DNA from 2 places in the Myroides albus genome. Region 2 is predicted to be linked to the other one. Evidence: riboswitches for the same ligand, from Rfam matches in the RefSeq annotation. Region 2 holds a riboswitch; the other holds the start of a gene.
The links. Region 2 has a riboswitch for cobalamin ahead of NWE55_RS11670 (acyl-CoA thioesterase). Riboswitches for the same ligand answer to the same signal wherever they lie in the genome.
Positions count from the first base shown of each region.

Region 1: another riboswitch for cobalamin. It lies ahead of NWE55_RS08865 (TonB-dependent receptor); the one in region 2 lies ahead of NWE55_RS11670 (acyl-CoA thioesterase).

Region 1 covers NZ_CP102754.1:1,924,151-1,929,312, reverse strand. The annotation lists gene NWE55_RS08885 (DUF456 domain-containing protein) at 43-549, shown strand; gene NWE55_RS08880 (hypothetical protein) at 575-898, opposite strand; gene NWE55_RS08875 (DMT family transporter) at 956-1,840, opposite strand; gene NWE55_RS08870 (MepB family protein) at 1,937-2,401, shown strand; cobalamin riboswitch at 2,558-2,742, shown strand; gene NWE55_RS08865 (TonB-dependent receptor) at 2,858-4,927, shown strand; gene NWE55_RS08860 (YncE family protein) at 4,996-5,162, shown strand, end outside.
Region 2 covers NZ_CP102754.1:2,553,440-2,558,601, reverse strand. The annotation lists gene leuB (3-isopropylmalate dehydrogenase) at 1-675, shown strand, start outside; gene NWE55_RS11670 (acyl-CoA thioesterase) at 1,757-2,155, opposite strand; cobalamin riboswitch at 2,340-2,531, opposite strand; gene NWE55_RS11665 (LTA synthase family protein) at 2,686-4,737, opposite strand; gene rpmH (50S ribosomal protein L34) at 4,982-5,143, shown strand.

The DNA.
Region 1 (5,162 bases), 630 kb from region 2:
TAATGTCGGACGTTAATTAATCAAAAATACAAAAAAAAATCGATGGAATATTTTCTATTAATATTAAGTATAGCATTACTCTTGATTGGCTTAATCGGCAGTGTATTACCAGGTCTTCCAGGTCTTCCTTTAAGCTGGTTTGGATTATTGTCTTTGTATTTTGTAGAAGGAGTTTCTGTTAGCGGTTATTTACTTTGGGCTACTGCCGTCATTACAATCGCAATCACCATTCTCGACTACGTAATTCCTTCTGTGGGTACCAAGCGTTTCGGAGGAAGTAGTTATGGAGTATGGGGTACCAATATTGGATTAGTTGTTGGCTTAATCGCACCTATTCCGTTTGGTTTTATCATTGGCCCTTTCTTAGGCGCTTTCATAGGTGAAATAATTTACAAAAGCGATGATCTTTCCAGAGCTTTCAAAGCAGCAGTAGGATCATTTATAGGATTCCTTGCCTCAACTTTCATGAAAGTTTTTGCAGGTATCGTATTCTTTGGTTTAGGAGTTTTTATCATGATTAAAAACTACGCTGTTTGGTTCGGCAACTAATTACTTAACTAACCATTTAACTAACTTACTTTTCAAGCTTCACTCGTATAACATTACCAAAAGAATTACTCATTGATGTCTTGATTTCAGAATTGGTAATGCGCACTTTCAACTCATCGTTAAAACGAACATTTACATCGTTAGTATATTCATCAAAATTACTTACTCGCACATTCATACTACCATCGTCATTCAAAGGAACTAATCCATATCCTAAAGGCGCAGAATTTGGAATACTTCCCTCTGTAGCATGGGCTTTTGGAACAATTGATAAATCTCGAATTACCATTATCAATAAACAACCTGCGATAACAGTTAGTATTGCCTTAGTATAAAAATCTACTTTCATATTTAAAAATTTAATCATTTAAATATAAGGCATTTAAACCAAAAAACAGTGCTTATTCTACTTAATCACTCTCTTTCTAAAAGACCATAAAGGTTTTTCGATAAATGTGATAGCAATACCAAATAGAATTATAACTCCACCGTAAATCATCTTACTTGATATATCCTCATCTAAGAACATCCATGCCAAAAGAGCAGCGATAAGAGCTTGACTTAATAAACTCAACGATACTCTTGTTGCCCTCATATTCTGTGTGGCATAGCTAATTAACAACCAAGCTAACAATTGGCAAACTATCCCCTGTACAACAAGACTTAACCATCCTGCTGTACTAAAGCCAATAAAACTGGAACCACTAATCCAATTAACTATTCCTAAGAAAAGAGAAGAAACAAGCAAACTATAGGTCATAAATGGAATTACACCTACTTCGCCCAATACTTTTTTACTCAATAAGATATAACACGCATATAAGACCCCTGAGAGAATACCCAATCCGAATGGCAAATCAAAAGACAAATTAACAAACACATCTACACCAACAAGTACAACCATTCCTATCAAAGCAAACACCGTCCCTATCCAAAAATTGATACTTGGCTTATTAGTTAAGAAAAAATAGCTTCCTATCCCTACCCAAACAGGTGCTAAATTAGTTAACAACGTCGCTTGTGTCGCGGTAGATCCTTGAATCGCTTGATTCCAAACCGCAATATCAGAACCAAAGAAAATACCGCATAAGACAATATAAAACATCGTTCTACGTGGATAAATATGCAACTTCTTAGTAATAAAAGCATAAGGAACCACAAATAGTGCGGCAATTGCCATACGATAAAAAGCAGAAATTAGACTTGGAGTCAAATTCATCTTTACAATGACAGGGAAAATTGAAATACACAGAATCCCAATAAACAATGCAATTCTCGGTTTTGAAAACATGGTACTATTTTAAATATATTGCAAATAAACAATGATTTTACAAAATTTACGACAACAATAATTACTTTTACTTTTTATCCTCAAATTTATATAATAATGGCTTCTATTCCATCCTTCTTAAAGACACTGCAAGGTGTACTAAACATTTCTACTCAAGCAATACCATGTGATTTTAAGTTCCCAAGAGAAACAAGTGAATACAATGCCTGTTCATTTACGTTAGAAAACAAAAATATTATTTATAGAAAAGCGAAACTAACTCCTAAAAAAGTAGGCCTTTTTGTGGCAATATGGGAACGTGATGAGGATGGACAAACAAGACCTTATTCTAACGATGACGATTTTGACTTCCTTTTAATCGATATCGATTCTCCTTCCATCAAAGGGTTCTTCCTTTATCCCAAAAACACATTAATTGAATTGAATATTATCTCCTCAGAACAAACCCAAGGTAAAAGAGGCATGCGTGTCTACCCCACTGCTGAAGATAATATGAATAAACAAGCAACAAAAACGTATAAAAGTCACCTACCCTATTTCCACACTGTTGAAAACAATTAGATAATATAATTACTTTCTTCAAAAAATAAAAAGAGGAATATCCATACCCTTATCTACAAAAAGCAATAGGTTACTTAGTCATCAAGCTTTGAAAGACCTTATTTTTCTGATAGTATGCTACTTAATTCCTTTTTCAAATGAGTTTTTTACATATATTTGTATCAATCAAGGTGGTTTATTAGAATAATAATAAAAAGGGAATTAGGTGAAAGTCCTAAACAGACCCGCTGCTGTAAGCTCATAAATTTAGCAAACCTCGTTGTCCACTGTATTGGCCTAATATGGGAAGGACGTTTGTATAAAGAGTAAGTCAGAATACCTGCCATCTATTGATTGCTGTTTAATGTTTTCGGGTATAAAACAAACACGCTACAACACTTCCCCTAATTTAGGGACTAATGTTTTATGCGTCTGTATTAGCCCAAAGGTATTAGACTAAATATTAGCCCAAAAACTATGAAATTAAAATTCTGCTTATTGTCTATTGCCTTCCTCTGGGTTGGCAAGGTTACGCTTTTTGCACAAACACAAAAAGACAGTATTACCACATTAAATGAAATTGTCATTCAAAAAGAAGTTTTCAAAGATCTTATACCAGTACAAACACTTTCGGGAGAAGCTCTCGAACGACTTAATAGCCATAGTGTAGCAGATGCCCTACGCTACTTTTCTGGAGTAAAAATTAAGGATTACGGTGGCATGGGAGGACTTAAGACGATAGATGTTCGAAACATGGGAACGCACCACGTAGGAGTCTTCTACAATGGTATACAGATTGGAAACGCACAAAACGGTATTGTGGATTTAGGTAAATTCTCTCTTGACAATGTAGAGGCAATAAAACTATATAATGGACAAAGGAGTACTATCTTCCAGTCTGCAAAAGAATATGCCTCAGCATCTACAGTCTATATCCAAACTAAAAAGCCTGTTTTCACAGAGGGAAAAGATGTTAACCTATCAGCGAAGTATAAAGCTGGTAGCATTCAATTAACCAATCCTTCCATTCGTACAGAATACAAAATTAACGATAATGTTAGCACTACTATAAGTGCAGAATACATGCATTCTAACGGCCGTTACAAATTCAGACAAAAGCGACATAACCTAAATGGGACAGTCGCTTACGACACAGTCGGACATCGCCTGAATAGCGACATAGATGCTTACCGAATTGAAAATTCTTGGTATGGTAAAGACGATAAAAACACATGGTCTGCAAACCTATATTACTATCAATCAGATAGAGGTCTTCCAGGAGCTGTTATCAAGAAAAGTGACGTTACCTTAGAAACCGAGAACATCAACGAGCGTCAAATTGACAAAAACTTTATGGGACAAGCTGAATGGACAAGATATGTATCTGATCGATACCAGTTTCTGCTAAAAGCTAAGTTTGCCTATGACCTTATGAATTACACCTCTCGTAAAACGGTAGATTTTCAAGGAGAGGAGGTTACCTATAACCCCCAATTTGACAATACCTTCTACCAACAAGACTGGTATATATCTGCAGCTCATCTGTATAAAATTAGCCCTATATGGGAAGTTTCACTTTCTACAGACCTGCAATACAACAAACTAAATGCTACACGAAAAGGACAAGGTACTTTATTCTCCTATCCTGAAAGATATACTTTTATGACTGCCTTTGCAACTTCGGTTGATTTAGGTAAAGTAAAAGCACAAGGAAACATACTGGGAACCTTTACGAATGAAAAAGTGCGTCACAATTTCAAAGCACCAAATAGATCTGTCTGGGCTCCTTCCCTATTTGTAAGTTACAAACCTTGGAATGAACACAATCTAAACATTCATGCTTTTTACAAATACATCTTTCGACTTCCAACTTTCAATGACCTCTACTATACACAATTAGGAACGTCAAACCTAAGACCTGAAATATCAAGGCAATTTAACTTAGGGATTAATTACAATAAAGCACTTAACCACTCTTTCGTCAAAGAATTTCGCGTTTCAGTAGAATCTTATTATGCAAATATCACAGACAAAATCATAGCATCTCCTACTTCAAGTATGATGCGATGGATGATGACTAACCTTGGTAAGGTAGAAAACTACGGAATTGAATCAGCAGTAGGAACTACATTAAATATACTTCCTGACTTAGACTTAGGAATTAACCTTACCTACGAATACACAAGCTCGAAAGACAAGAGTTTAACACTATACGGAAAACCGTCATATTATGGAGATCAAATACCATATGCTCCTTGGCATTCTGGATCTTCGATAGTCGAATTAAACTACAAAGATTGGGGACTTAACTACAGTTTTATTTATGTAGGTAAGCGATATAATGGCAATAAAAACAACATAAAACGCAATGAAATACAACCTTGGTATACTCATGATATTTCACTTCAAAAGAGCTTTAAATGGAAAGATTATAAATTCAAAGCTATCGTTGAAGCAAATAACTTAGCGAACCAATATTATGAGGTCGTAACAAATTTCCCAATGCCTGGGCGTAATTTTCGTTTTACTTTAAGCATTGATTTATGATAAGAATAAAAAAACTTTTAACCGTTTTCTGTTTAACGCTCTTAGTTATAAGTTGCCGAAAAGATGAAATGATATTCACATCGGACAGCTCTAACGTTTCTATACCTACAAACAACGAAGAGTACAGTGGGTTTTACCTCCTAAACGAAGGTAATATGGGGATGAATAGAGCTTCTATAGATATGTTTACCTACGATACGGGTGTATATACCAGAGACATTTTCTCTGAAAGAAA
Region 2 (5,162 bases):
AGTATATCCGCAGATGGGCGAGCTGCTTCAGACCTTTGCTCCTATTCACAAGATGAAATCGAAAACATTGCACACCTAGCTTTTCAAGCCGCAGATAAAAGAAACAAAAAACTTACCCTAATTGATAAAGCCAATGTTTTAGAAACATCGAGATTGTGGAGAAGAGTAGTGCAATCCTTAGCAGCTCAATACCCAACTGTAGAAGTTGAATATATGTTTGTAGACAATGCAGCAATGCAACTAATTTTGAACCCTAAACAATTCGACGTAATCTTAACAGAGAATATGTTTGGTGATATTATTTCAGACGAAGCCAGTGTAATCGGTGGATCTATTGGACTACTACCTTCTGCATCGATAGGAACGCACACAGCGCTATTTGAGCCTATTCACGGATCATATCCACAAGCAAAAGGCAAAGGTATTGCCAATCCAATCGCATCTATTCTCAGTGGTGCAATGATGTTAGATCACTTAGGAGAACACGATGCTGCCGAAGCGATTAGAGATGCTGTATTACACACAATTAACGAAGGAGTGCTAACTCCTGACTTAGTCAAAGAATCAACTTATAGTACAACTGATGTAGGCAATAAAATTGCCAACCACGTGCGTTTTAGAACGGGTCATCGATATCAGGATAACATGACTCACAGCAAGTCAACTATCATATAATAGTTCTTATATTGTTAAAATTATTTTTAACCTTCTAGTTTTTGGGACAAGTCTACCTCTAATCAAGGTAGACTTGTTGTTTTTTATACATTACAATAGTAGAAATGTCGGATCAGCTTAAAAAGTCTTTGAAGAAAATGTAAAAGAACAGTTCTCCCCACTATTACAAAGTGCCGCAGTACAAAAACAGTTCTTACCTTCTTTCGCAATACCCACCTTCAACAGTACTCAAATAGAAGAAATAAAAGCCTAACAGTAAAACATTTTCAAAGGAAAAGACAATTGCGCGAATCAATCTCCTTCAGTACAATTCACTTTAAACTGCTTTCACAATACGTCAGTATATGAAGACATTTTACAACGAGAAAAATCAGTCAAACTACGTATGCAATTTCTTCATTAAACTACTAAATAAACAGCTAAAGTGATATCGAGCAATTGAAACTTTACTGTAAAAGAAAACTGATTGACTACATTTTTAAGGTAGTTAGCCAAAAAACATCGCTACTACAAGAGTGATTAGGTACTAAGTTGATCGCACTTCCTTTAGGTATTCTTGCGGTATGCTAGGGGTTTTCTTCGGAAAACACCCCCTTTTGCGAGGAAAACCCCCAAGAAACTGCAAGGAAACCGCAAGAAAGTCCTAAGAAAACACTTCTACTTATTGAAGTAAAGGAGCTCATAATTAGTATCTCAGTGTTACAACCAACAAGAAAGAATTAAGATTAAGTGCATTCATTAATTCAAAAACATCAAAAAGCATTACTAAAGCACATTAGAAGCTTAAAACAAACACGACAAGCCAAATATTCATTTCTTTAGTAATTAAAACATTAATGAGACTACTGGTTCTATTAATGCTAATAACAAATTCATTCGTATTAGGTAAAGAGAAATAAGAATCAAGAGTTTATCCTTTTAAAGTAAAAGTTCATTTTACTTAGTTTTGGTCTTTTGATATGAATTCGAAATAAACTACTTTTTGTAAAGTACAAAATGAAAATAGCCCCTTAACGGAGCTATTTTTCTACCAAAAACTAAAAAATGTAAGATGCTTACACAATTTATTATTTTAAATATCTTAATCTAAGATTCGAACTGGTCTATTATCATCGTTGATAGCAACTAAGGTAAATACACCACTAACTACTTCAACGCGTTCGATATCTTTCATTTTTTCTCTAAATACATTCACGCGAATGCGAATACTTGTATTGCCAATTGACTCGACATTACCTACCATTTCAATCAGTGAACCAGCAGGTATTGGCTTTAAAAAATCAATTTTATCAGCATTGACAATTACAAAGTTCTTGCGGCAAAAACGCGTAGCTGTCATAAAAGCAGTTTCTGTCATCATCAAAATTACCCTACCCCCAAACATCGTATTATGATGATTTATTATTTCAGGAAACACCACTTTAAAAACACGTGTTTCAGCTTGTTGCATTTGTAATTCGATTGATTCAGATACTACCATTAATTCAAACTTATATTGATAAAATATCAGATGAGAAATAAAGGAACCCTATAATTAGTAAACAATAATAAATTGGGAAAGGAAACAAATGAAAAGAGAAGTGAATACAATAAAAACACCATTGTAAAAACAATGATTGCATTAAGGATATTCAACTCTGACATAAGCTCTAAACCGCGAAAGCATGGTCTACTAAAGATAGGCAGGTCTCCTGACTTGTAACATTCTTTTACCGTCCTTCCCATCTACACATAGACAGTGGAACACTATGAGGGTAAAGAATTTTAAGTTACTTACAGTTGCGCGACAGTTCGTGATTTACACACGATTCCCTTTTCGTATACAGCTAAGTATAACCTTTCTTTGTTGATATTTTAATTCCTATTTTGGAATCTTGACAGCGAAGATAAGCAAACTTTGCAAATAAACTATCTTATAGCTTAAAATTACTGACCTACCTACTGACCAATCAGAAGGACTTCTTCGCCATACAGCAAAAAAAAGAGACCCAACTGAGTCTCTTTCCAAGGCTAAAGTTGTTTTTTAAGTTCTTGTGCCTTATTGATATCTTGATAAATCTTAATCGTCTTCATCGTAGTAAATGATTTCATCTTTTCTAACATATACTTAGCATGAGTAGAATTTGCCTCGTCAATCTTTAACTTTCGCTTCTGTGACGAATTTGACCATGTATAGTAATAGGGTTGATTATTCTCTATTGCAACAGCTCCGATTGAATCTGCTATAAAATTGTAATCATTAATAGCAAAGTGATATTTGCTCTCATTGCCAAATAAATTATCCCCTGTATACGTATAAATGGTTTCAGATAGACTCAAATTAAAAAGGGTAGGAAATATATCTTTATGAGAAGATACTCTCTCTTGATCAAAATTACTTGGTTTATACTTCTCTGGAATATAAAACAAAATAGGCACACTTCGCTTGAGGAAACCTTCTTCAGGAGAATATTCGAAAACTTGGCGAATATTGTGATCTCCAGAAGCTGCTATTATGGTATTCTCACCTAATGGAGAGTTCCTAACTTCTTCAATCAACTTAGCAAGCATTGCAGCACCATATTGATGAGAGTAAAAGTTGGCATAAGCTGTTTGCTCATCAACTCTTATCTTTTGTTTTAAACTATCTGGCATGACGATAGGTTGCGTTGTGTAACTTTTAGGAACAACAAAAGGCGTATGATTACTGATTGTCAAACCAAAAATGAATTTTGGTTTTCCATCATCTACTTTCAATTTATCTAAAATGTAATCCATTAAATAACCATCGTGAACCCCCCAAGCAAATTCTTCGGCACCAGGATAGGATTCTAAAATATTATTCTTTCCTTCGATGTAATCAAAAGACTGTTTTTGAAGCATCTTATCTATATTACGCCAAGATATACTCGCTCCTGTCAAGAAATACGTATCGTATCCCTTGCTCTTAAAGGGAAGTGTAATAGCACTGCTAAAAGGAGTGTCAAAATACACAGATTGGGATATAATCGTCTTTGGTGTACCTAATATAAAATTCTCCAAAGTCTGTATCGTACCATTATAAGCTGATAAGCTATTCTTAAAATAGTATAGGTCATCTAATTGACCTGCCAGATCTCCGATAAGATTAAATTCTTTTGAATTCATGTCAAAGTAATGATTACTCATACTCTCCATCTGTAAGAATATAACATTAGGAGGATTTTGCTCTAAGAATTCACTATAGGCAGTCTTTCGCTCTAAATTATTGTCAAACAAATCAAGCTGCTCTCCTTTATAGTGCTGTAAAACACCAAGCAAACTTTCGTAACCATTAGCTTTTAATTCACTTTCAATATCGGGGTTTATCCTATTTTCCTTGCGTTCTGAGTTGGCAAACTTTAAACTATAAAGCGCATTATAACACAGTGAATTAACAAACTCATTAGCTGTAATATTGGTGTGCTCTCTGCGAAGCGTAAACACTCCTACACTTCCACGCATCCCAACAAAAACTAAAGGAAATAACAATAGTAAAACAAGTGATAAAGCTTTACTCTGTTGTATTATAGGACGTGCCAATGATTTCTTTACTCTTTTCGAAACAAATAACAACCCTACAATTGCAATCACATAAGTAATTAATATTTTGAAGATAGGATAATCCGTCCATACTGAATTCAAAACAGCTGTAGTATCATCTTCAAAAATACCGAAGAACAAGAGATTGATATGAGATTGGAAAAACTGATAGAAAAAATAGTCTATAATAATAAGTGATAAAAACACTACTAATACAAAGATTAAGTAGTACTTGATAAAGCTACCGTAAAAGCGACTATATCTTATATTAAAGCGCTTGGGTAAAAATAAAGATATAAGCCATAATAAAACAACTGGTAAAAATCCATAACAGATCGCTGAAACGTCAAAGCGAGCTCCGACAATAAAAGCCTCTATTACTCCTACCTTATATGAAGACAAATCAGTGAAATTCCCGAAGGTGATTAAAAAACTCAATCTACCGAGGAAAAAAACAAATAAAAAGTATAAAAAATACTTTAGTCCGTTTAGACTTAAACGACGGAACAAATCTAAATTCATTACAAAAATTGTTTTACTTTTTTTCAAAAAGCAAAAGTAACAATAAGATAACATTAAATTAATATTGTTTCCACATTCTTTTCTTTCCTATATTTGAAGTGCTTACGAACAAAAAGTAAAATATTTTTAAAAAAGGTTTTGTAAGAGAAAAAAGACTTTATATATTTGCACTCGGTTTTGGGGATACGTATCTTTCAAAGCTGATCATGAAATAGTTAAAATTTAAGATTTAAAGATAAAAGCAATGAGCAAGAGAACGTTTCAACCATCAAATAGAAAAAGAAGAAACAAACATGGTTTCATGGATAGAATGTCTACTCCTAACGGTAGAAAAGTATTAGCTGCAAGAAGAGCTAAAGGAAGACATAAATTAACTGTTTCTTGTGAAACAAGACATAAAAAATAATGTTTTAAGAAAGCATAAA